DNA from 3 places in the Diaphorobacter sp. ED-3 genome. Region 2 is predicted to be linked to each of the others. Evidence: predicted binding sites of a transcription regulator. Region 2 holds the regulator's gene; each other region holds the start of a gene.
The links. Region 2 encodes NrdR, which represses ribonucleotide reductase genes. Its sites were predicted from a motif close to CACNANATNTNGTG; they were not measured.
Positions count from the first base shown of each region.

Region 1: a site for NrdR is predicted at 2,575-2,588, ahead of PCQ86_RS00975 (ribonucleoside triphosphate reductase). Genes of this name have one in related genera too.
Region 3: a site for NrdR is predicted at 3,392-3,405, ahead of PCQ86_RS16895 (ribonucleoside-diphosphate reductase subunit alpha). Genes of this name have one in related genera too.

Region 1 is NZ_CP115182.1:195,090-203,038, forward strand. It holds gene PCQ86_RS00965 (anaerobic ribonucleoside-triphosphate reductase activating protein) at 1-261, opposite strand, end outside; gene nrdD (anaerobic ribonucleoside-triphosphate reductase) at 251-442, opposite strand; gene PCQ86_RS00975 (ribonucleoside triphosphate reductase) at 533-2,560, opposite strand; gene PCQ86_RS00980 (bifunctional diguanylate cyclase/phosphodiesterase) at 2,856-6,185, opposite strand; gene PCQ86_RS00985 (hemerythrin domain-containing protein) at 6,464-6,889, opposite strand; gene PCQ86_RS00990 (nitric-oxide reductase large subunit) at 6,964-7,949, opposite strand, start outside.
Region 2 is NZ_CP115182.1:1,904,871-1,912,819, reverse strand. It holds gene PCQ86_RS09465 (lytic transglycosylase domain-containing protein) at 1-791, shown strand, start outside; gene glyA (serine hydroxymethyltransferase) at 1,029-2,273, shown strand; gene nrdR (transcriptional regulator NrdR) at 2,286-2,735, shown strand; gene aroC (chorismate synthase) at 2,812-3,912, opposite strand; gene PCQ86_RS09445 (CBS domain-containing protein) at 4,006-4,461, opposite strand; gene PCQ86_RS09440 (O-acetylhomoserine aminocarboxypropyltransferase) at 4,560-5,873, shown strand; gene PCQ86_RS09435 (alpha/beta fold hydrolase) at 5,873-6,694, shown strand; gene PCQ86_RS09430 (cation-transporting P-type ATPase) at 7,039-7,949, shown strand, end outside.
Region 3 is NZ_CP115182.1:3,478,185-3,486,133, forward strand. It holds gene PCQ86_RS16880 (sensor histidine kinase) at 1-1,033, shown strand, start outside; gene PCQ86_RS16885 (sigma-54-dependent transcriptional regulator) at 1,049-2,557, shown strand; gene ampD (1,6-anhydro-N-acetylmuramyl-L-alanine amidase AmpD) at 2,538-3,137, shown strand; gene PCQ86_RS16895 (ribonucleoside-diphosphate reductase subunit alpha) at 3,494-6,412, shown strand; gene PCQ86_RS16900 (ribonucleotide-diphosphate reductase subunit beta) at 6,551-7,741, shown strand; gene PCQ86_RS16905 (histone) at 7,922-7,949, shown strand, end outside.

The DNA of each region.
Region 1 (7,949 bases), 1.7 Mb from region 2:
CGTGGGCTCGCCGCCCGAGAACGCCACGCCGTCCAGCAGGCCGCGGCGCGTGTGCAGCAGTTGCTCCACTTCGCTCCAGCGGTGCGGCGCGGGTGCGGCCGCGTCCAGCAGCCCGGCGTTGTGGCAATAGTCGCAGCGCCAGGGGCAGCCCTGGCAGAACACCACGGCGGCCAGCCTGCCGGGAAAGTCGATGGTGGTCAGCGGCGTGATGCCGCCGATGCGCAGCGCCTCGGCGGCGGTGTGGCTGGTCCTAGCAGGCACGGCCCGGCTCGGCGAAGAACTGGCGTTCGTTGTGTTCGCCCTGCTTGCCGGTGTTGAAGCTGGCCACGGGGCGGTGGTAGCCCATGACGCGCGTCCAGACCTCGCAGGGCTGGCGCTCGGCGTCGGTCAGCTGCACGGCGGTTGCCAGGGCGGTGTTCTCGGTGGCGGGAAAGTGGGTCATGACAAACTCCTGGGTTGGTGGTGGAAGAACTTCAAAAACAATAGCTGTTGGCGCTTGTTGCATAAGCGCTAGAGGCTGATTTCATTCAAATCACGCCGCCAGCCGCGCGCGCTTGGCGGCCAGGCGCTCCTCGTCGCAGCGCGGGCAGAACTTGTGCTCGCCGGCCAGGTAGCCGTGCGTGGGGCAGATGGAGAAGGTGGGCGTGACGGTGATGTAGGGCAGGCGGAAGTGGGTGAGCGCCCGTTTCACCAGCTCGCGGCAGGCCGCGCCGCTGGAGATGCGCTCGCCCATGTACAGGTGCAGCACCGTGCCGCCGGTGTACTTGCCCTGCAGCGCCTCTTGCCGCTGCAGCGCCTCGAACGGGTCGTCGGTGAAGCCCACGGGCAACTGCGAGCTGTTGGTGTAGTAGGGCTGCTCGGCCGTACCGGCCTGCAGGATGGCGGGCCAGCGCTTCTTGTCTTCCTTGGCAAAGCGGTAGGTGGTGCCTTCGGCGGGCGTGGCCTCCAGGTTGTAGAGGTGGCCGGTCTCTTCCTGGAACTGCACGATGCGCGCGCGCACATGGTCCAGCAGGCGCAGGGCGAACTGGTGACCCCAGTCGCTGGTGATGTCGTGCGCGCCGCCGGTGAAGTTGCGCACCATCTCGTTGATGCCGTTCACGCCCAGCGTGCTGAAGTGGTTGCGCAGTGTGCCCAGGTAGCGCTTGGTGTACGGGAACAGGCCCTGGTCCATCAGGCGCTGGATGAGCTTGCGCTTGACCTCCAGGCTCTGCTTGCCCAGTTCCAGCAGGCGGTCCAGCGCCGCCAGCAGGGCTGCCTCGTCGCCCGCGTGCAGATAGCCCAGGCGCGCGCAGTTGACGGTGACCACGCCCAGGCTGCCGGTCTGCTCGGCGCTGCCGAACAGGCCGTTGCCGCGCTTGAGCAGCTCGCGCAGGTCGAGCTGCAGGCGGCAGCACATGGAGCGCACCATGTTGGGCGACAGCTCGGAGTTGATGAAGTTCTGGAAGTACGGCAGGCCGTACTTGGCCGTCATGTCGAACAGGGCGACGGCGTTCTCGCTCTCCCACGGAAAATCGGGCGTGATGTTGTAGGTGGGGATGGGGAAGGTGAACACGCGGCCCTTGGCATCGCCCGTGGTCATCACGTCGATGTAGGCGCGGTTGATGACGTCCATCTCGGCCTGCAGCTCGCCGTAGCAAAACGGCATCTCCACGCCGCCGATCACCGGCACCTGCTCGCGCAGATCCTCGGGGCAGGTCCAGTCGAAGGTGAGGTTGGTGAACGGCGTCTGCGTGCCCCAGCGCGAGGGCACGTTGAGGTTGTAGACCAGCTCCTGGATGCACTGGCGCACGGCGGCGTAGTCCATGCCGTCCTTGCGCACGAAGGGCGCCATGTAGGTGTCGAAGGACGAAAACGCCTGCGCACCCGCCCACTCGTTCTGCAGCGTGCCGAGGAAGTTGACGATCTGCCCCACGGCGGAGCTCATGTGCTTCGGGGGCCCCGCCTCCACCTTGCCCGGCACGCCGTTGAGCCCCTCGTGCAGCAGCGTACGCAGCGACCAGCCCGCGCAGTAGCCGCTGAGCATGTCGAGGTCGTGGATGTGGATGTCGCCATTGCGGTGCGCCTCGCCGATCTCGGGTGCGTAGACGTGCGAGAGCCAGTAGTTGGCCGTCACCTTGCCTGCCACGTTCAGGATCAGCCCGCCCAGCGAGTAGCCCTGGTTGGCGTTGGCGTTCACGCGCCAATCGGCGCGCGTGAGGTACTCGTTGATGGAGCTTTCCACATGCACCAGCGTCTGCCGGTCGGCGCGCAGGGTGGCGTGGCGCTGGCGGTAGGCCATGTAGGCGCGCGCGGTCTGCAGATGGTTGGCGGCGATCAGCGTCTGCTCCACCACGTCCTGGATCTGCTCGATGGCCGGCGCCTCGCCATGGAAGCGGTGGATCAGCACCTTGGTGGCCTGCGCCGTGAGCAGACGGGCCTCGTCCTCGCCGAACTCGCCCGTGGCCTGGCCGGCCCGTGCGATGGCCGACTGGATGCGCACAGCATCGAAAGGCGTGCGCTCGCCGTTGCGTTGGATGACGTCGCGCGGCAGGCTGGCGACGATCGGAGATGGTGGTGTCATGGCAACCCTTAAAACACTACATATAGTGTTCACCATACCTATCAAACACTATAGGTAGTTTGATCAGGCACAAACCGCAGGGCAGAAAAGGACCTGTGCAGTGGGGGGGTGCGGTGCGGGGCTTGTGGCCCGCGTGCCACTGGGTGGGGCCGCAGCAGGCCCGCACCCAAGAGGCTGGGCGGGGGATCGGGGCGCCGTGGAGGGTTTGACGCCGTTTGGCCTTCTGGCGCTGGAGGGGTAAGCGCTGGAAGCTATTAAAACAGTAGCAACCGGGTTGCGTGCGGCGCGACGCGTGTCAGGCCAACTCGACGCCGGCCTGCGCATTGCGCACAAAGGCCTCGAACGCGGCGGGCTCCAGCGGCCGGCTGTACCAGTAGCCTTGCATTTCGTCGCAGCCGCAGGCCTGCAGCAACGCGGCCTGCTCGGCCGTCTCCACGCCTTCGGCAATGGTGGCCATGCGCAGGCTGTGGGCCATCTTGATGATGGCCGTCACGATGGCCTGGTCGCTGGCCTGGTGGGCGAGTTCGCGCACGAAGGACTGGTCGATCTTGAGCTTGTCGATGGCGTAGCGCTTGAGGTAGCTCATGGAGGAATAGCCTGTGCCGAAGTCGTCCAGCGCCACGCGAAAGCCCACCTCATGCAGGCGGCGGATGGTGGTCTCGGCCTGTTCCGGGTTTTTCAGCGCGACGGCCTCGGTCAACTCCACCTCGATGCGCTGGGGCGAAACGTCCATGCGCTGCAGGATGCGCACCAGCTCCTCGACGAAGTGCGGCCGCGCGAACTGCGCAGCCGATACGTTCACCGCCACCACCAGCGGCGGCAGGCCCGCGGCATCCCAGGCGCGCAACTGCTGCGCCACCTGCTCCACCACCCAGAAATCGATGGCCACGATGGAGCCGCTTTGCTCGGCGATCGGGATGAACTCGGCCGGAGACACCAGCCCCCAGCGCGGATGGCGCCAGCGCAGCAGCGCCTCGGCGCCCGCCAGCGCGCCGCTGCCCAGCGTGCGCTGGGGCTGGAACACCAGGAACAGCTCGCCGCGGTGCGCCGCGTCCTTGAGGCCGGCGGCCAGCTCCAGCGAACGCTGCGTGTGCGCCTGCATCTCAGGTGCGAAGAAGCGCAGCCCGTTGCGCCCGTCCTGCTTGACGCGGTACATCGCCACTTCCGCGGCGGACGCCAAGGTGCTGGCGGTGCGCGCGTCGTCGGGGTAGACGGCGATGCCGGCCGACGCGCTGACGGATACGGCATGGCCTTGGATCTGCAGTGTGGTCTGCAGCTGCGCCAGCGCATCCTGCGCCAGCAGCGCCACCGCCGCCTGGTCCGCCAGGGGCACGATGGCCGTGAAAGCGTCGCCCGAATAGCGCGCCACGGGAATGTGCGGCGCCAGGCAGGCGCGCAGCCGGTTGCCCATCTCCAACAGCAGTTCGTCACCGGCCGCGTGGCCCAGGGTTTCGTTCACCAGCTTGAAGTTGTCCAGGTCGAACCACAGCACCGACACCCGTTCGTGGCTTGCGTCGGCGCGGTCGATGGCTTGCGTCAACTGTTCGTCGAAGGCTTTCTTGTTGAGCAGGCCGGTCAGCGTGTCGTAGTTGGAGAGGGCGCGGATGCGCTCCTCCGCCTCGCGCCGCTGCGTGATGTCCTCCATGTGCGCGACGTAATGCGTCACTTCGCCGAACACGTCGCGAACGGGGTAAAGCGAGGCGTTTTCCGTATAGACCTGTCCGTTCTTGCGGCGGTTGATGAGTTCGCCCTGCCAGGGCAGGCCGCGCGGCAGCTTGGTCCACATATCGGCATAGGTGGTCCGGGGCGTCAGTCCCGACTGCAGCACGCGCGGGTTGCGGCCCAGCACCTCTTGTGCGCCGTAGCCGCTGACTTCGCTGAAGGCCTTGTTGACGTAGACGATGCTGGCGTCGATGTCGGTGATGACCACCGGACTGGGGCTCTGGTCCAGCGCCTCCGACAGGCGGTGGATGACGGCCTCCTGGCGGCGCTGGGCCGTGTGCTTCCAGAGGGCGTCGGCCACGGTCTGCAGCGCCTGTGCGTCGCGTGGGTGATAGTCCCGCGCCTTGCCGGCCACGCCCAGCAGCAGGCGCGGCCTGCCGCCTTCCACCACGGGCACGCAAGCCCAGCGGGCCGTCGCGCCGCCCGGTGCGCGCCCAGCCGCCGCATCGTGCGGCGCGTTCGTCACCACGGCGCGGCGTTCGCGCAGGGCGGTTTCCCACGGCGGCATGTCGGGCGGGGCGTTTTCGTGCAAGCAGGCGGCCAGTGAGGTGCCGCGAGCGTCGTCGTGCACGAAGTACAGCACGGCCAGCGCGCTGCCGGTCAGGGTCTGGGCATGCGCCAGGCCGCGCCGCAGCAGGTCTGCCTCGGGCTGGTGGATGTCGTGCTGCTGCAGGTCCAGCAGGGCGGCGTTCAGGCCGGCCTCGGAGCGAATGCGCTCCTCGTTCTCCACGGTGGGCGTGATGTCGCGCGACAGCATCAGGAAGGTGTCGGGCTGGCCCGCGACCGCGGATTTGCGGGAGACGGACAGCTCGAAATGCCGCTCGCCCAGGGGCAGCGGCAACGTGATGCGCTGGCCGCGGCTCATGCCCGTGCGTTCAGCCTCCGCCAGTGCCTCGAAACACTGCGCGGCCGCCGCCGGCGGCAGCGCCTCGTCCAGCGTTTTTCCCAGCAACTGGGGCAGCGGGGTCATGAGCTTGCTGGTCTCGTTGGCGTGCACCGCGAGGTACGCCCCCTTGCGGTCCACCTCGAACAGCAGGTCGGGCAGCGTGTTCAGCGTGGCCCGCTGCCGGGCCTCGGCGGCGCGCAGGTCCAGGTACGGGATCTGCACCGTTTCCACGAACAGGCCGCGGTACAGGAAGCCATAGGCGAGGATCTTGTAGAAGTGGCCGGCGACGTTGTACACATCGGTCACGTTGGCGTAGAGCGTGAAGAAGATCTCGCTCATGGCCATGGTGAACGATGCCAGCGCCAGGTGCGACAGACCGAACTCGCGCGCATGGCGCAGGTGCATGAGAAAGCCCACGCCCGCCAGCACGTACGCGGTTGCCAGCGCGTATTCGAAACGGACCTTGAAGGGCGTGAGCCCTGCCTCGGGCGTGAAGGTGCGGGGCAGCCACTGCGGATGCCCCAGCAGCACGTAGTGCACCGCGCCCACCAGCAGCGCCACCCACAACAGCCCCGCGTAGCGCGAGCGGCGGCCCAGCCATTCATTCCAGCGGTGGGGCCATAACGCGGCCCACAGCAGGGCCAGCGCCGCCAGCGCGCGCGCGGCCAGCCAAAAGTTGATGCCCTTTTCCGGGTCGCTGGGGGTCACGAAGTCCGGCATGCCGGCGTAGGACAGGCTGTGGGTCAGGTCCAGCACCGCCACGCCCAGCAGCCCCAGGCCGAGGACCAGCACCCGCCCGTTGGGCCGGTACTTTTGCGTGGCCCAACTGATGCTGAACACCATTGCCGCCACGCCGATGGACACGACCTCCATCGCGGTGTGCAGCGGCAAGTAGCCCGCCATGCCGCGCGCGGCATCCGGCGCGGGCAGGGTCTTCAACAGCCACAGGCTGACCAGCAGCACGGCGAACCAGATGAGGGACTGGCGGAACTCCTGGCGGTGGGCGGGGTGCATCATGTGCGGCGTGGTGGTGGGTCGATGCCAGGGGCGCGTGGACGCGGTACCCCGTGCAAATGTAGGCAGACGTTACATCACGGCAGTGATTGTGCGGGCGATCGCCCCACAAAAACGACAAGCCCGCCGGCAGCCGCGGAGGGGCCCGCGCGGCGCGAAAAAAAAGCCGGCACAAGGCCGGCTGAAAAGCAAGGTGCCCCTAAGGCCTTGCCGATGGAAACGTTTTCGAGCTGCGGCGCTCTACAGGTAAGCGCTTATAGCTATGAAAAATAGAGTGGGCCTTAATGCGCCAGGGCCTCCTCGGCCTCGATGCGCGGGTAGAAGTCGCGGTTTTCGCGCTGCATGCGTTCGTACACATGGCGCAGCACGGTGTTGGCATCTGCACGGAAACCCTCGGCGTCGGTGCGCACGCGCTCCGGCGTGTTCCAGCGCCGTGCGAAGTCCATGTACGCCGCGGCAATTGCCCCCATCTCGCGCTGGAACTGTTCGCCCAGGCGTGCCAGTTCCGCGTCGGCGCCTTGGCGCAGCGCGGGGTACAGCAGGCGGTCCTCGACGGCCAGGTGCAGCTTGATGGTGGAACTCATGGCCACGATGCCCTGTGCAATCGCCGTCGCGTTGTGCTCCCCGTCGCTGTGTGCCAGCTGGCGCAGGGTGGCGATCTGGCCCAGGATGTCCCGGTGCTCGTGCTTGAAGCGGTCGATGTTCATGGCGGTTCTTCAAAAGGTCCGAGGGCGGGACCGGGCGCGCCGCGCGGGGCGGCGCACCCGGTATCCGCGGTGCGTCAGCGGTTGGCGCCTGCCAGGGCTCCGGTGCTCGGGGCGGCCGGGGCGCGGGGGGCGAACAGCACGCCGCTCACCACCTGCCAGGTCACGCACAGGGCGCCGGTGATGAACACCAGGTCACCGAAGGTACGCACCCAGCGCAGGGTCTCCAGGAACGGCTGCTGCAGGAACTCCTCGCTGCGGGCGTACCACGTGCCGTGGGCCACGCTGGCGTGGAACTGGAACAGGCCGATCGGCAGCAGGCTGGTCGCGATCATCAGCACCAGGCCGGCGTTGAGCCACCAGAAGCCGGTCTTCATCAGGCGCTCGTTGAACACCATCTGGGGACGCACGTAGCGCAGCACCAGCAGCGTGAAGCCCAGGGCCAGGAAGCCATACACCCCGAACAGTGCGGCGTGGGCGTGCACCGGCGTGGTGTTCAGACCCTGGATGTAGTACAGCGAGATCGGCGGGTTGATCATGAAGCCGAACACACCGGCGCCCAGCATGTTCCAGAAGGCCACGGCGACGAAGCACATCAGCGGCCACTTCAGGTTCTTCATCCAGGTGGCCTTGTGCTGCAGGCTCCAGTGTTCCCAGGCTTCATGGCCCAGCACCACCAGCGGCACCACTTCCAGCGCGCTGAAGGAGGCACCCACGGCCATCACCGGAGTGGTGGTGCCCGAGAAGTACAGGTGGTGGAAGGTACCGGGCACGCCGCCCAGCATGAACAGCGAGGCAGATGCCAGGCTGGCAGCCGTGGCCATGCGGTAGGACACCAGGCCCAGGGTCGAGAAGATGAAGGCCAGTGCCGTGGTGGCGAACACTTCGAAGAAGCCTTCCACCCACAGGTGCACCACCCACCAGCGCCAGTACTCCATCACCGAGATGTGGGTGCGCTCGCCGTAGAACAGGCCGGTACCGTAGAACAGGCCGATACACACCACCGAGGAGGTCAGCAGTGCCAGCAGGTTCTTGTCCTGGCCGTTGGGGGCCAGCAGGGCGG
Region 2 (7,949 bases):
ATGTGATCAACGGTTTTCTGGAAGTGACACACAGCGGCTTCGCCCTGCTCGGGCTGGGCGTCGTCTTTGGCGTGATCACACTTACGGCACGCCCGGACCTGCGCCAGGCAGGAGAAGAAGAACTCATGGGCTGGCTGCAGGCCCGCCAGGAAGCCGTAGTGGGCTTCCCTATGGAGCCTGCCGCAAGCGAGCGGGCAGTAGCGCTCAACCCCAAGGAGTTGCCGCGGGAACAGGCTGCCGTGGCCTACTGGCTCAGCAAGAAGTACCGCGTGGCGCCCGAACCGCTGGCGGCACTGGTCACCGAGGCGTATGAAATCGGCGCGCGGACCAAGCTGGATCCCACCTTGATCCTGGCCGTCATGGCCGTGGAATCGAGCTTCAACCCGTTTGCACAAAGCCCGGTAGGTGCGCAAGGCTTGATGCAGGTGATGACGCGCGTGCATACCGACAAGTACGAAGGCTTTGGTGGGCACCTGGCGGCATTCGATCCCGTGGCCAACCTGCGCGTGGGCGTGAAGGTGCTGCAGGAGTGCATCGCGCGCGCCGGCTCGCTGGAAGGCGGACTGCGTTACTACGTCGGCGCAGCCAACCTGCCCGACGACGGGGGCTATGCCGCCAAGGTACTGGCGGAGCATTTCCGGCTGCGCCAGGTCGCCAATGGTCGCACGGGCGTTTCTCCCGCCGGCCCCGTGAATCCACCTCTCCTGTCCACCAAGGCTCCTGCCACACCGGAAGCCGCACCTGCAACCCCTGCCACTGGCGAGAAGGTGGCCCTGCTGAGCGGCCTCTGAAGAGCCTAATCTGGCATTGATGAAGGGCGTGCTCAGCTACACTAGCAGGGCACGCAACTGGCGATAGGCGCGGACGTCCCCCGGGGCACCGCCGCTGACGTGGACACCGGCAGGAAACAGCGTTTTTCTGCAAACCACTGGGGAGCGTGCCGCGCGGCAGGCACCAGCCCCGCAGCGATCCGTCGTTCGCCTGGGCAGCCCTTGATTGCCAAGGGACACTTAGTTCATCGGACTGCCATGTACCAACGCAATATTCTTGTCGAACAAACCGATCCCGAGGTGTGGGCCGCCATCCAGGCCGAAGACCGCCGCCAGGAAGAACACATTGAGCTGATCGCCAGCGAGAACTACGCCTCGCCCGCCGTGATGGCCGCTCAGGGCTCGCAGCTCACCAACAAGTACGCCGAAGGCTACCCTGGCAAGCGCTACTACGGCGGCTGCGAGAACGTGGACGTGATCGAGCAGTTGGCCATCGACCGCATCAAGCAACTCTTCGGCGCCGAAGCGGCCAATGTGCAGCCCAACTCGGGTTCGCAGGCCAACCAGGCTGTGCTGATGGCCTTCCTGAAGCCCGGCGACACCATTCTGGGCATGAGCCTGGCCGAGGGCGGCCACCTCACGCACGGCATGCCGCTGAACATGAGCGGCAAGTGGTTCAACGTAGTCTCCTACGGACTGAACGACAAGGAAGAGATCGACTACGACGCGCTGGAAGCCAAGGCCCGCGAGCACAAGCCCAAGCTGATCATCGCCGGCGCCTCCGCCTACGCCCTGCGCATCGACTTCGAGCGCTTCGCGAAGATCGCCAAGGAAGTCGGCGCCATCTTCTGGGTGGACATTGCCCACTATGCCGGCCTGGTCGTCGCGGGCGAGTACCCCAACCCGGTGCCGTTTGCGGACGTGGTGACCTCCACCACGCACAAGAGCCTGCGCGGCCCGCGCGGCGGCATCATTCTGATGAAGGCCGAGCACGAGAAGGCCATCAACAGCGCCATCTTCCCCGGCCTGCAGGGCGGCCCGCTGGAGCACGTCATCGCCGCCAAGGCCGTGGCCTTCAAGGAAGCCCTGTCGCCCGAGTTCAAGCAGTATCAGCAGCAGGTGACCAAGAACGCCAAGGTGTTCGCGGAAACGCTGATCCAGCGCGGACTGCGCATCGTGAGCGGTCGCACCGAAAGCCACGTGATGCTGGTGGACCTTCGCGCCAAGGGCATCACCGGCAAGGAGGCCGAGGCAGCCCTGGGCAAGGCCCATATCACGATCAACAAGAACGCGATCCCCAACGATCCCGAAAAGCCGATGGTCACCAGCGGCATTCGCGTGGGCACGCCCGCCATCACGACACGGGGTTTCAAGGAAGAGGAAACGCGCCTCACAGCCAACCTGGTGGCCGACGTGCTGGACAATCCGCATGACGAGGCGAACCTGGAAGCCGTGCGCGCCAAGGTGCACGCGCTGACCAGCCGCTTCCCGGTCTATCGCTGATCGACCGCCGCGATGAAGTGCCCCTTTTGCAGCCATCAGGAGACCCAGGTCGTCGAGACCCGCGTCTCCGAGGACGGGGACTTCATCCGCCGCAGGCGCCAGTGCGGCGCCTGCGACAAGCGCTTCACGACCTACGAACGACCGGAAGTCAACTTCCCCACGGTTGTCAAGAAGGACGGCCGCCGCGTCGAATACGACCGCGAGAAACTGCTGGGATCGTTCAAGCTGGCGCTGCGCAAGCGCCCGGTGAGCACAGTGCAGATCGACTCGGCCATCGAGCGCATCGAGGAAAAGCTGCTCAACCTGGGGCAGCGCGAGATTCTGTCCAGCCGCATCGGCGAGCTGGTCATGCGCGAGTTGAAGAAGCTCGACAAGGTGGCCTATGTGCGCTACGCCAGCGTGTACCGCAGCTTCGAGGACATCGACGAGTTCCGTGCGCTGGTGGACGAAGTCCGCAAGTAAGCCGCTGCTCTCCCATTGCTCTTCTATTGATAGCTGACAGCGCCCACTGGGCGGGCGCTACAGCCGTTTTTGACCATCACCCCTGGCGGACTGCCGGAATCGGAGCCACGGCCTGCACCACGTCGCCGCATTGCGCACGGTGGCGCAGCGCATGGTCCATGATGACCAATGCGAGCAACGCCTCGGCGATCGGCGCGGCGCGGATGCCCACGCAGGGGTCGTGGCGCCCCTTCGTGATCACCTCGGTACTCTGGCCGTGGATGTCGATGGACTCGCGTGGGCTGATGATGGAACTGGTGGGCTTGATGGCCAGCGACACCTCGATGTCCTGCCCGGTGCTGATGCCGCCCAGCACGCCACCCGCGTTGTTGCTGGCGAAGCCCGTGGGCGTGAGCGAATCGCCGTGCGTGGTACCGCGCTGCGCCACGCTGGCAAAGCCAGCTCCAATCTCCACACCCTTCACGGCGTTCAGGCCCATCATCACATGGGCGATGTCGGCGTCCAGCTTGTCGTACAGCGGCTCGCCCAGTCCCACGGGCACACCGGTAGCTTGCACACGAATGCGCGCGCCGCAGGAGTCGCCGGACTTGCGCAGCGCGTCCATGTAGTCCTCGTAGGCCTGCACGTCGGCCACCGGTGCGAAGAAGGGGTTGTGCGGCACATGCTCCCAGCTCTCGAACGGGATGGGCAGTTCGCCCAGTTGGGTCATGCAGGCACGAAAGCGGGTGCCGTATTTCTCGGCCAGCCATTTCTTGGCCACCGCGCCGGCGGCTACGGTGGGTGCCGTGAGGCGCGCAGACGAGCGGCCGCCACCGCGCGGGTCGCGCAGGCCGTACTTGTGCCAGTAGGCATAGTCGGCATGCCCCGGGCGGAAGCTCTGCGCGATGTTGCCGTAGTCCTTGCTGCGCTGGTCGGTGTTGCGGATCAGCAGCGCGATGGGCGTGCCGGTGGTCTTGCCCTCATATACGCCCGAGAGGATTTCCACCGCATCCGGCTCGTTGCGCTGCGTCACATGGCGGCTGGTGCCGGGGCGGCGGCGGTCCAGGTCGGCCTGAATGTCGGCCTCGGACAGTTCCATGCCGGGCGGGCAGCCGTCGATCACGCAGCCGATGGCGGGGCCATGGGATTCACCAAAGTTGGTGACGCAAAAAAGGGTACCGAGTGTGTTGCCGCTCATAGGGGTGCGATTATCCCCGAGCCACTGTTACTACCAAAAAAATAGCTGCCAGCGCTTGATTGACAAGCGCTGGCAGCTATTTTGATCACCAAATCAGTTGGCCGGCCGCGATTCTTCCTGCGGCCAGTCGCGGATGTAGGCCTTGAGCAGCTTGTTCTCGAAATTCTGGCTGTCCACCACGGCCTTGGCCACGTCGTAGAAGCTGACCACGCCCATCAGCATGCGCTTGTCCATCACGGGCATGTAGCGCGCGTGGCGGCCCAGCATCATGCGGCGCACCTCGTCCATGTCGGTCTCCAGCGTGCAGGTCAGCGGCGCGTCGTCCATGGCGGTACGCACCAGCATGGTGCCCACGCCGCCACCATTTTTCGTCAGCGCCTGGATCACCTCGCGGAAGGTGAGCATGCCCACCAGGTCGCCATGTTCCATCACGACCAGCGAGCCGATGTCCTTATCGGCCATGGCATCCACGGCGCGGGCCAGCGGCTCGTCGGGATGCACGGTGTAGAGGGTGTTGCCTTTGAGGCGCAGGATGTCGCTGACTTTCATGGGGAGTCTCCGAAGGGTTCTGCAGGCGCTGCATGCAGCCCGATAGCGAATAAATATAGCCCACAATGGCGCACAAATTCACCACTTTGGAGACATGAATGCCCGGATATTCCGACCCCGGCTTCGACACGCTGGCCCTGCACGCCGGCGCGCAGCCGGACCCCGCCACAGGTGCGCGCGCCGTGCCGATCCACCTGAGCACCTCGTTCGTCTTCGAGTCGAGCGACCATGCGGCGGCCCTGTTCAACCTAGAGCGCCCGGGCCATGTGTACAGCCGCCTGAGCAACCCCACCAACGCGGTGCTGGAGCAGCGCGTGGCAGCGCTGGAGGGCGGCGTGGGGGCGATTGCCGTGGCCAGCGGGCAGGCCGCGCTGCACCTGGCGATTGCCACATTGATGGGCGCAGGCAGCCACATCGTGGCCAGCACGGCGCTGTATGGCGGCAGCCAGAACCTGCTGCACTACACGCTGCGCCGCTTCGGCATTGACACCACCTTCGTGAAGCCCGGCGACATCGACGGCTGGCGCGCCGCCATCCGCCCCAACACCAAGCTGTTCTTTGGCGAAACCGTAGGCAACCCCGGGCTGGAGGTGTTGGACATCCCCACGGTCGCGGACATTGCGCATGAAGCTGGCGTGCCCCTGCTGGTGGACTCCACCCTCACCTCGCCGTGGCTCATCAAGCCCTTCGAGCATGGCGCGGACCTGGTGTACCACTCGGCCACCAAGTTCCTCTCAGGCCATGGCACGGTGATCGGCGGCGTCGTGGTCGATGGCGGCAGCTTCGACTGGGAAGGCTCCGGCCGCTTCCCCGAGCTGACCCAGCCCTACGACGGCTTTCACAACATGGTGTTCACCGAGGAGAGCACCGTGGGCGCCTTCCTGCTGCGCGCTCGCCGCGAGGGCCTGCGCGACTTCGGCGCCTGCATGAGCCCGCACACCGCCTGGCTGATCCTGCAGGGCATCGAGACCCTGCCGCTGCGCATGGAACGCCACATGCGCAATACCGAGAAGGTGGTGCAGTTCCTGGCCAGCCACCCGTTCGTCGAGCGCGTGGGCCACCCGCTGCTCGAGTCCCACCCCAGCCACCAGCTCGCGCAGCGCCTGCTGCCGCGCGGCGCGGGCTCGGTGTTCAGCTTCGACCTCAAGGGCAACCGCGAGCAGGGCAAGACGTTCATCGAGACGCTCAAGCTCTTCAGCCACCTGGCCAATGTGGGTGACTGCCGCAGCCTGGTGATCCACCCCGCCTCCACCACGCACTTCCGCATGAGCGACGAAGCGCTCGCCGCGGGCGGCATCAGCCAGGGCACGATCCGCCTGTCGATCGGGCTGGAAGATGCCGACGACCTGATCGACGACCTCAAGCGGGCGCTCAAGGCTGCGGAGAAGCAAGCGCGAAAGGCAGGTGCGTGATGTACGTGCAAGTCAACGGCGCACAGACCTACTGCTACACCGGCGGCAAGCCCTTCGATGCCGCCAAGCCCACCGTGGTGTTCATCCACGGCGTACTCAATGACCACAGCGTCTGGGCGCTGCAAAGCCGCTACATGGCCAACCATGGCTGGAACGTGCTGGCCGTCGACCTGCCCGGCCACAGCAAAAGCGCGGGCGATGCCCCTGCGAGCGTGGAGCAGGCGGCCGACTTCGTGGGCGCCCTGCTCGACGCACTGTCCATCCAGCACGCCGCGCTGGTGGGCCATAGCTGGGGCTCGTTGATCGCGCTGGAGGCCGCCGCACGCCTGGGCGGGCGCGTGAGCCATCTGGTGCTGGTGGGTACGGCCTATCCGATGAAGGTGTCGCCCGCGCTCATCGAGGCATCGCAGACCGACCCCGAGCAGGCGCTGCGCATGGTCAACGTGTTCTCGCGCAGCACCCTCGCGCCCCCCTCAGGCGCGGGCTTCTGGGTGTACGGCGCGGGCATGGCGCTGGGCCGCAAGGTGCTGCGCAGCAACCCGCAGGTCAATGTGTTCCACCGCGGCTTCGTCGCCTGCGACAGCTACTCCCATGGCGAGCAGGCCATCGCAGCGGTGCAGTGCCCCGTGCTGTTCGCCTTGGGCACGCAAGACCAAATGACCACGCCCAAGGCCGCGCAGGGGTTGATCCAGGCCGCGCGATCCGCGGGCAAGGACGTGCAGATCGTCCATCTGCCGGTGGGCCACCACCAGATGACCGAAGCACCGGACGCAACGCTGTTCGCCATCCGCGACTTCTTGGCAAGACGCATCCCCGCCTGAAATCGTTGCACTGCAGGGCCGGCGGTGCAGGGCATCCCCTGCAGCGCTCCCCTGCCCAATGGATGACGGGCGCCGCCGCCTCGGCAGAGGGATATGACTTCCCCTGCCACATGCGAAACACTGGCCCCTGCTTGCCCGCGGCGACCATTTACGGCCACGTGATGCATATCAAAAACAGCATCAAATGCCCAACCAGCAAGCGCAGTCAGCTATTGTTTATATAGCAAAAGAAGGCCAATAGCGGCCACTTTCCCCGGCCTGGCACTGGGGCATTGGCACGGTCCACGCCTGCGGACCTAGACTGGGTTCACTCGACCAGTCGCGTCGTCCGGCGTCCGCCCTGCATGCACCTGCCTCCATCCACCGATGCCCGCGACACCCCGTGGCATGCGCTTTCCGCTGGCGAAGCGCTGCAACGGCTGCAAACCGACGACCGCCACGGCCTGGCGCATGCCGAGGTGGCGCGGCGCCTGGCACGCTTCGGCCCCAACCGCCTGCCCGCGCCGCCGCGCCGACCGGCCTGGCTGCGCCTGCTGCAGCAATTTCACAACGTGCTGATCTACGTGATGCTCGCTGCCGCGACGGTCACCGCGGCACTGGCGCACTGGATCGACACCGGGGTGCTATTGGGGGCCGTGATCGTCAACGCGATCATCGGTTTCTTGCAGGAGGGCAAGGCCGAGTCGGCGCTGGACGCGATACGCCACATGCTCTCGCACCAGGCCACGGTGCTGCGCGGGGGGGAGCGCCAACTGGTGGACGCCGACCAGCTCGTGCCGGGCGACATCGTCATCCTCGCGTCCGGCGACAAGGTGCCCGCGGACCTGCGCATCCTCACGGCCCGCAGCCTGCGCGCCGACGAGGCCGTGCTGACGGGCGAGTCCGTGCCCTGCGACAAGGACGAAGCCGCCGTGGCAGCCGACGCCGCTTTGGGCGACCGCCGCAGCATGCTCTACTCCGGCACGCTGGTGGCCGCGGGCACCGCTTTGGGCACCGTGGTGGCCACGGGCACGAACAGTGAACTGGGGCGCATCAGCACGCTATTGGCCCAGGTGCAGGCGAGCACCACGCCGCTGCTGCGGCAGATCGCGCAGTTCAGCCGCTGGCTGGCGCTGGCCATCGGGCTGTTCGTGCTCGCCACGTTCGCCATCGGGGTGCTCTGGCGCGCTCAGGCACCCGCGGACATGTTCATGATGGCCGTGGCGCTGGCGGCCTCGGCCATCCCCGAGGGGCTGCCCGCCATCATGACCATCAC
Region 3 (7,949 bases), 1.6 Mb from region 2:
CCTGGCCAACCCCGCGGCGTTGCTGATGCTCGGCCACAAGATCTCCGGAGATTCCTCCCTGACGCTCACGCACACGGCGGCCTTCAAACCCCTCATGGATCTGGCGTGCGCCACTTTCCAGATGGAGCGTCCCCAGCATGCCGATGTCAACGTCCTGCACGATGGCCAGATCCCCATGGCCCTGCGCGTGCGCGCATGGCTCACCCACACGCAGGACGCCCCGGACGACTCTCCGGGGGAGCCGCTGTGCGTGATGTTCCTGCACGACCTGCGCGAAATGGAAGCGCGCCTGCGCACCGAGAAGCTGGCCGCCATGGGGCGCATGTCGGCCGCCGTGGCACATGAGATCCGCAACCCGCTGGCAGCGATCGTGCAGGCCAACGAACTGCTGGAAGAAGACCTGGACGACCCCACACAGAAGCGCCTGACACACATGGTGCGTCAAAACGCCGACCGGCTGGTGCGCATCACGGAGGACGTACTGGACATTGCGCGCGTGCAGCACCAGATCCACCAGGCCAGCTCCTCCACCGTGGCACTGGATGCCACGGTGCAGCAGGTGTGGAACGACTGGACGGCGCAGGACCCCGCACGCCGCCAGGGGCAACTGATACTGGACGCGGGCTCGGCGCAGGTGGAGTTCGACGCCGAGCACCTGCGGCGTGTGCTAGTGAACCTGCTGGACAACGCATTGCGCTACAAGGGACCCGAACCCGATTCGCTGTGCCTCGCGACGCGCGCCACCCCCGGCGGGAAGGCCGGCGTGCAGGTGTGGAGCGATGGCGCACCGCTGGACAAATCGGTGGAGCGGCATCTGTTCGAGCCTTTCTTCTCATCCGAAAGCCGCTCCAGCGGGCTGGGCTTGTACATCTGCCGCGAGCTGTGCCAGCGCCACGGGGCGGACATCGGTCACCAGCGCACCACACGCAGCCTGGCGCGCGGCGAGGTGGCGGGAAACGCCTTCACTGTGACCTTCCGCAGCCTTTCGCGCCCTGCAGACAGCGCATCACTGTTTGACACAATCGTGGTCTGACACGGCCCACAGACCATGAATGCATCCACCGCCTCCATCCTTGTCGTCGATGACGAACCCGATCTGCGCACCCTCTATGAGCTGACCCTGCTGCGCGAAGGCTACCGCGTGGAGACCGCCGCCAGCGTGGACGACGCGCGCCAACAGCTGCAGACGCAGAAGTTCGACGTCGTGATCACCGACATGCGGCTGCCCGACGGCTTCGGCATGGACTTGCTGCACGGCCTGCGCAGCCAGCAGCGGCGTGAACGCTGCGTGGTCATGACGGCCTATGGATCGGCCGAGAACGCGGTGGAGGCGCTGCGCGCGGGCGCGTTCGACTACCTGACCAAGCCCGTGGACCTGAAGCAATTCCGTGCCGTGGTGGCCTCGGCGGTGCAGGGTATTGGCGCCGTACTGGCGGCGCCCAAAGCCACCCGCCCCGGCGCACGCAACGCCACGCAGTGGCCGGACATGCAAGATCCTGTGCTGGATCGCCTGATCGGCGACTCCGAAGCCATGCGCAATGTGAAGCAGCGCATCGCCAAGGTGGCGCGCAGCATGGCCCCCGTGCTGGTGCGTGGCGAGTCAGGCACGGGCAAGGAACTGGTGGCCCGCGCGCTGCATGCCAGCAGCCAGCGCTCCGAAGGCCCGCTGATCGCCGTCAACTGCGGCGCAATTCCCGAGAACCTGCTGGAGGCAGAGTTCTTTGGCGCGCGCAAGGGTTCCTACACCGGCTCTACGCACGACCGGGAGGGCTACTTCCAGGCCGCCCGTGGAGGCACGCTGTTCCTTGACGAAATTGGCGACCTGCCGCTGCCCATGCAATCCAAACTGCTGCGTGCGATCCAGGAGCGCACGGTACGGCCCCTGGGCTCCACGCAGGAAGAAGCCGTGGACGTGCGCATCGTCAGCGCCACGCACCGAGACCTGGCCGCTGACGTGCAGGCGGGGCGCTTCCGCCAGGATCTGTATTACCGGCTGAATGTCATCGAACTGCTGATCCCACCGTTGCGCGAGCGGCGAGAGGACCTGCCCGCGCTGTGCGAGGCCTTGCTGGCCCGTATCGAGCAAGAATCGGGGGTGGCCGTTCCCCACCTGACAGAGGAAGCGCTGCAGTGCATCGCACAGCACCCGCTCACCGGCAATGTGCGCGAGCTGGAAAACCTGCTGCATCGCGCGGTAGCCCTCAGCGATGGCCATGAGCTGCACGTTGAAGGCGCGCCAGCCTCCACCGTGGAGGCACCGCCGCCCCTACCGCAGCCCGTACCGTCCGCACCAGCCATCGCGCAGCCCGCTGAGCCGCACGCGCCCCCTCGTTGGTCCGGCATCAGCGAAGGCATGCCCCTGCCCAACGATCTGCAAGCCTGGCTCGACCAGCAGGAACGGGAAATACTCGTGCGCGCCCTGCGCGAGGCGAGTTTCAACCGCACGGCCACCGCAGCCCGCCTGGGCATCAGCCTGCGCCAGATCCGTTACCGGATTGCCCGGCTGCACATCGAGGTACCGCAAGACGGCGACAGCCATGGCGACGCGCAGCCCTGAGCCTGCGGCCCGGCGGCCCGCCTGGCACGGCGGCTGGTACGCGAATGCGAGACGCATGGACTCGCCCAACCACGGGCCACGCCCCCCGCAGGCCAGCGTGGACCTCATCGTGGTGCATTCCATCAGCCTTCCCCCCGGAGAGTTTGGCGGGGACCATGTCCACCGGCTTTTCATGAACCGGCTGGACTGGGACGCCCATCCTTATTTCCAGCAGATTCGCGGCCTGGAAGTGTCGACGCATTTCTTCATCACGCGCGCAGGTGTGCTGTGGCAGTTCGTGGACGTGGGCCGACGCGCCTGGCACGCGGGCCGTTCCCACTACCGAGGGCGCGATGCCTGCAACGACGACTCGATCGGCGTTGAGCTGGAGGGGCTGGAAGGTGGAAGCTTCGAGCAGGCGCAATACGCCACCCTTGTGACCCTTTGCAAGGCGCTGCGGCAGCGCTACCCCGTGCGCTACATCGCAGGGCATGAGCACATCGCGCCTGAACGCAAACACGACCCAGGCCCTGGGTTTGACTGGCGTGTACTTCATGGAGCCTTCGCCGGCACGGGTGTTCTTTTTCCGCCAGGGTGCTGATCCCTCCAGCCACCCGGACGCATTGCCGCACTTTGCGCCTTCGCCTCGCCTTCACTGCTCAGGATGAAGTTGCACGCGCGTTTGCGCGCAAGATCGGCCAGCATGCCGCACCATGGCTCAAGCCGTCGGATGCGGGCCTGACCCTACGGAGGCTGCGACGGCAGTAGAAGGCCCAGGCGTTCAATCACGACGAAACGATCTCGCCAGCCTCTTATGGGGATACACTACCCCTAGTGTCTTGAACCATCAAGACACACTAGATATAGTGTGCGGCGACAGTCTAAGCCGCCGTTTCGCCGGCCGAAGGTGACTACCCGTCCGCCTGGCCATTTCTCCGAACACCTCCGAGGACCTCCATGCACGCTGCGCCCCTATCCGTTCCTGTTGACACCCCATCGCCTGCACGGGCCACCCCGTCAGCCACGCCGACCGGGGCCCATCCACTGATGCACTACCAGATCATTCGCCGCAACGGCGCCGTGGTGCCCTTCGAGCCGCAAAAAATCGCCGTGGCGATGATGAAAGCATTCCTGGCCGTTCACGGGGCACAGGGAGCAGCCTCGGCGAGCGTGCGCGAAGTGGTGGATCAGCTGACCCAGGCAGTCGTGCGCGCGCTGATGCGCTCGCGCCCCGCGGGAGGAACGTTCCACATTGAGGACGTGCAGGACCAGGTGGAGCTGGGCCTGATGCGAGGCAGCCATCATGAGGTGGCACGCGCCTACGTGCTCTACCGCGAGCGCCGCGCGCAAGAACGCGCACAGAAGAAGGAACAACTGCTACCCCAGATGCCGGCCCTGTATGTACAGGACCAAGGTCAGCGCGTGGAGCTTGACATTCTGCGCCTGCAGAGCCTGGTGGAAGCCGCATGCACGGGCCTGGGATCGGACGTCCAGGCCGCGCCCATCATCGCGGAGACGATGCGCAACCTGTACGACGGCGTACCCATGGACGAGGTGTACAAGGCATCCATCCTCGCGGCGCGCACCCTGATCGAGAAAGATCCCGGCTACACCTACGCGACGGCACGACTGTTGCTGCACACCATCGTGCGCGAGGTGTTAGGCCGCGACGTGAATCCCGCCGACATGGCCCTGGCCTACGCCGAGAATTTTCCACAGTTCATCCGCCAGGGCGTGGACAACGAGTTGCTCGACCCGCGCCTGATGGAATTCGACCTGCAACGCCTGGGAAGCGCACTGAAGGCCGAGCGCGACCTGCAGTTCGACTATCTTGGCCTACAGACGCTGTACGACCGCTACTTCCTGCATGTGCGCAAAACGCGCATCGAGCTGCCTCAGACCTTTTTCATGCGCGTGGCCATGGGCCTGGCGCTGCGCGAGGACGACCGCAACGCCCGTGCCATCGAGTTCTACGAACTGCTCAGCTCCTTCGATTTCATGAGCAGCACGCCCACGCTGTTCAACAGCGGGACATTGCGCTCGCAGCTGTCCAGCTGCTACCTGACGACGGTGCCCGACGAGCTGGAGGGCATCTACGAATCCATCAAGGAAAACGCCCTGCTGTCCAAGTTCGCGGGCGGCCTGGGTAACGACTGGACACGCGTACGCGCCCTCGGTGCACGCATCAAGGGCACGAACGGCGAGTCGCAAGGCGTGGTGCCGTTCCTCAAGGTGGTCAACGACACGGCCGTGGCCGTGAACCAGGGCGGCAAGCGCAAGGGTGCCGTCTGCACCTACCTGGAAAGCTGGCACCTGGACATCGAAGAATTCCTGGAGCTGCGCAAGAACACCGGCGACGACCGGCGACGCACACACGACATGAACACGGCCAACTGGATTCCCGACCTGTTCATGAAACGCGTAATGGAAAAGGGCCTGTGGACACTGTTTTCCCCCTCGGATGTCCCTGATCTGCACGACCTGTACGGACAGGCCTTCGAAAAAGCCTACATCGCCTACGAGGCCAAGGCCGAGAGCGGCGAGCTGCCTCTGTTCAAACGCGTACCGGCCGTCGACCTCTGGCGCAAGATGCTTTCCATGCTGTTCGAGACCGGGCATCCCTGGATCACCTTCAAGGACCCGTGCAACATCCGCTCTCCCCAGCAGCATGTAGGCGTAGTGCACAGTTCCAATCTCTGTACCGAGATCACGCTTAACACCAGCGATGCCGAGACGGCCGTGTGCAACCTGGGATCGGTGAACCTCGCGCGCCATCTCAAGGACGGAGGCATCGACCACGACAAGCTGCGCAAAACCGTGAGCACGGCCATGCGCATGCTGGACAACGTGATTGACATCAACTACTACGCCGTACAGAAGGCCAAGGATTCCAACCTGCGCCACCGCCCCGTCGGCCTGGGCCTGATGGGGTTCCAGGACGCGCTGTATGAACTGCGCATTCCCTACGCAAGCGACGCCGCAGTGGAGTTTGCCGATACCTCCATGGAGGCTCTCTGCTATTACGCCTACTGGGCCTCAACCGATCTCGCCCAAGAACGGGGCCAATACTCCAGTTACCAGGGTTCTCTGTGGTCCCAGGGCATCCTGCCGCTGGATTCACTGCAGTTGCTGGAGCAGGAACGTGGCGGGTACGTGGAGGTGGACCGTACGACCCGTCTGGACTGGGACATGCTGCGCGCCAAGATCGCGCAAGACGGCATGCGCAACTCCAACTGCATCGCCATTGCGCCCACAGCCACCATCTCGAACATCGTTGGCGTGGACGCCTCCATTGAGCCCTCCTTCGGCAATCTCTCCGTCAAATCCAACCTCTCGGGAGAGTTCACGGTCATCAACCAGTACCTGGTGCGCGACCTGAAGCAGCTGGGCCTGTGGGACGACGTGATGCTCATGGATCTCAAGCACTTCAAGGGATCGCTGCACGCGATCGACCGCGTTCCCCTCACCGTCAAGGCACTGTATGCCACCGCCTTCGAAGTCGCTCCCACCTGGCTCGTCGAAGCGGCGGCGCGTCGACAGAAATGGATCGACCAGGCGCAGAGCCTGAACATCTATATGGCCGGCGCCTCAGGCAAGAAGCTCGACGAGACATACAAGCTTGCGTGGATACGCGGTCTGAAGACCACTTACTACCTGCGCACGCAGAGCGCGACGCATGTGGAGATGAGCACCGTGAACACACGCCAGCTCAATGCCGTCGCGTCTGGCGCAAGCGACACGGGGGAGGGAACGATGGCACCAAGCTCGGCACTGAACGCTGCCGTGGCCGCAGCGCAAGCGCAGGCTGCTGCCATCCCTGCGACCGACGTGAAGTTCTGCGCCATTGACGACCCCGGCTGCGAAGCCTGCCAGTAATGCCGTGCGCATGCGGGCGCAGCGTGACACATCGTCGCCTCGTTCGCATGTGTCGTGAAGCAACAGATCACGCCTGGCAACGCTTCGGTGCTTTTCATTTTGAAGCACTGCTTCCATAATCCGACCACTGGAAAACCTATGCTCACCTGGGACGACGAAGTCAAGCCCTCATCGCAAAAACTCTTGGACGGCAGTCACTCCAACGACCGCCCTGTGGAGCCTCCGCCAAACGGTTTCCAAGCACCCGTGTTGCAGTCCGTCGCCAGCACTTCGACGCGCACTGCCCCTACTACGTCTGCAGCACCCCAACACCGCCGCGTGTCTGCGGTCGACAAACGCATCATCAACGGCCAGACCGACGTCAACCAGTTGGTGCCGTTCAAGTACAAGTGGGCGTGGGAGAAATACCTCGCCACCTGCGCCAACCACTGGATGCCGCAGGAAGTGAACATGACGCGGGACATCGCACTCTGGAAGGACCCGAACGGCCTGACCGAGGACGAACGGCGCATCGTCAAGCGCAACCTGGGCTTCTTCGTCACGGCCGACTCGCTGGCCGCCAACAACATCGTGCTGGGCACCTACCGCCACATCACGGCGCCGGAATGCCGGCAGTTCCTGTTGCGCCAGGCGTTCGAGGAAGCCATCCACACCCATGCGTACCAGTACATCGTGGAGTCACTGGGCTTGGACGAAGGCGAGATTTTCAACGCCTACAACGAGGTCCAGTCCATCCGCGACAAGGACGAGTTCCTGATCCCCTTCATCGAAGCGATCATGGATCCGCGCTTCACGACCGGCACACCCGAGAGCGACCAGACACTACTCAAGTCGCTGATCGTTTTTGCCTGCCTGATGGAAGGTCTGTTCTTCTACGTGGGTTTCACGCAAATCCTGGCACTCGGCCGCCAGAACAAGATGACCGGCGCTGCCGAGCAGTACCAGTACATCCTGCGCGACGAGTCCATGCACTGCAACTTCGGCATCGATCTGATCAACCAGCTCAAGCTCGAAAACCCACATCTGTGGACGGCCGAGTTCAAGGACGAGATCAAGGCCCTGTTCATCAAGGCAGTGGAACTGGAATACCGTTATGCCGAAGACACCATGCCGCGTGGCGTGCTGGGTATGAACGCCTCCATGTTCAAAGGCTACCTGCGCTACATCGCGAACCGCCGCGCCACACAGATCGGGCTGGAAGCGCTCTTTCCGAATGAAGAGAATCCGTTCCCCTGGATGAGCGAGATGATTGATCTGAAGAAGGAACGCAACTTCTTCGAGACGCGCGTCATCGAGTACCAGTCGGGCGGCGCCTTGTCCTGGGACTGACATCTTCGTAGACCAGGCCATGATTTTTCAACCACGCTCCGCGCACACAGCACCGTTCGGCGCTGCGGCCTTGGGGCGTTTCCGCATTCGTGGTGACGCATATTCAGTCGTCGCCATGGATCGCTCCACGCCCAATGCAGGCGTGGGGTGCTCTTTGCAAATCGACCCAAGGAGAAAATGATGGCAACTGCGAAGAAACCCGCTGCAA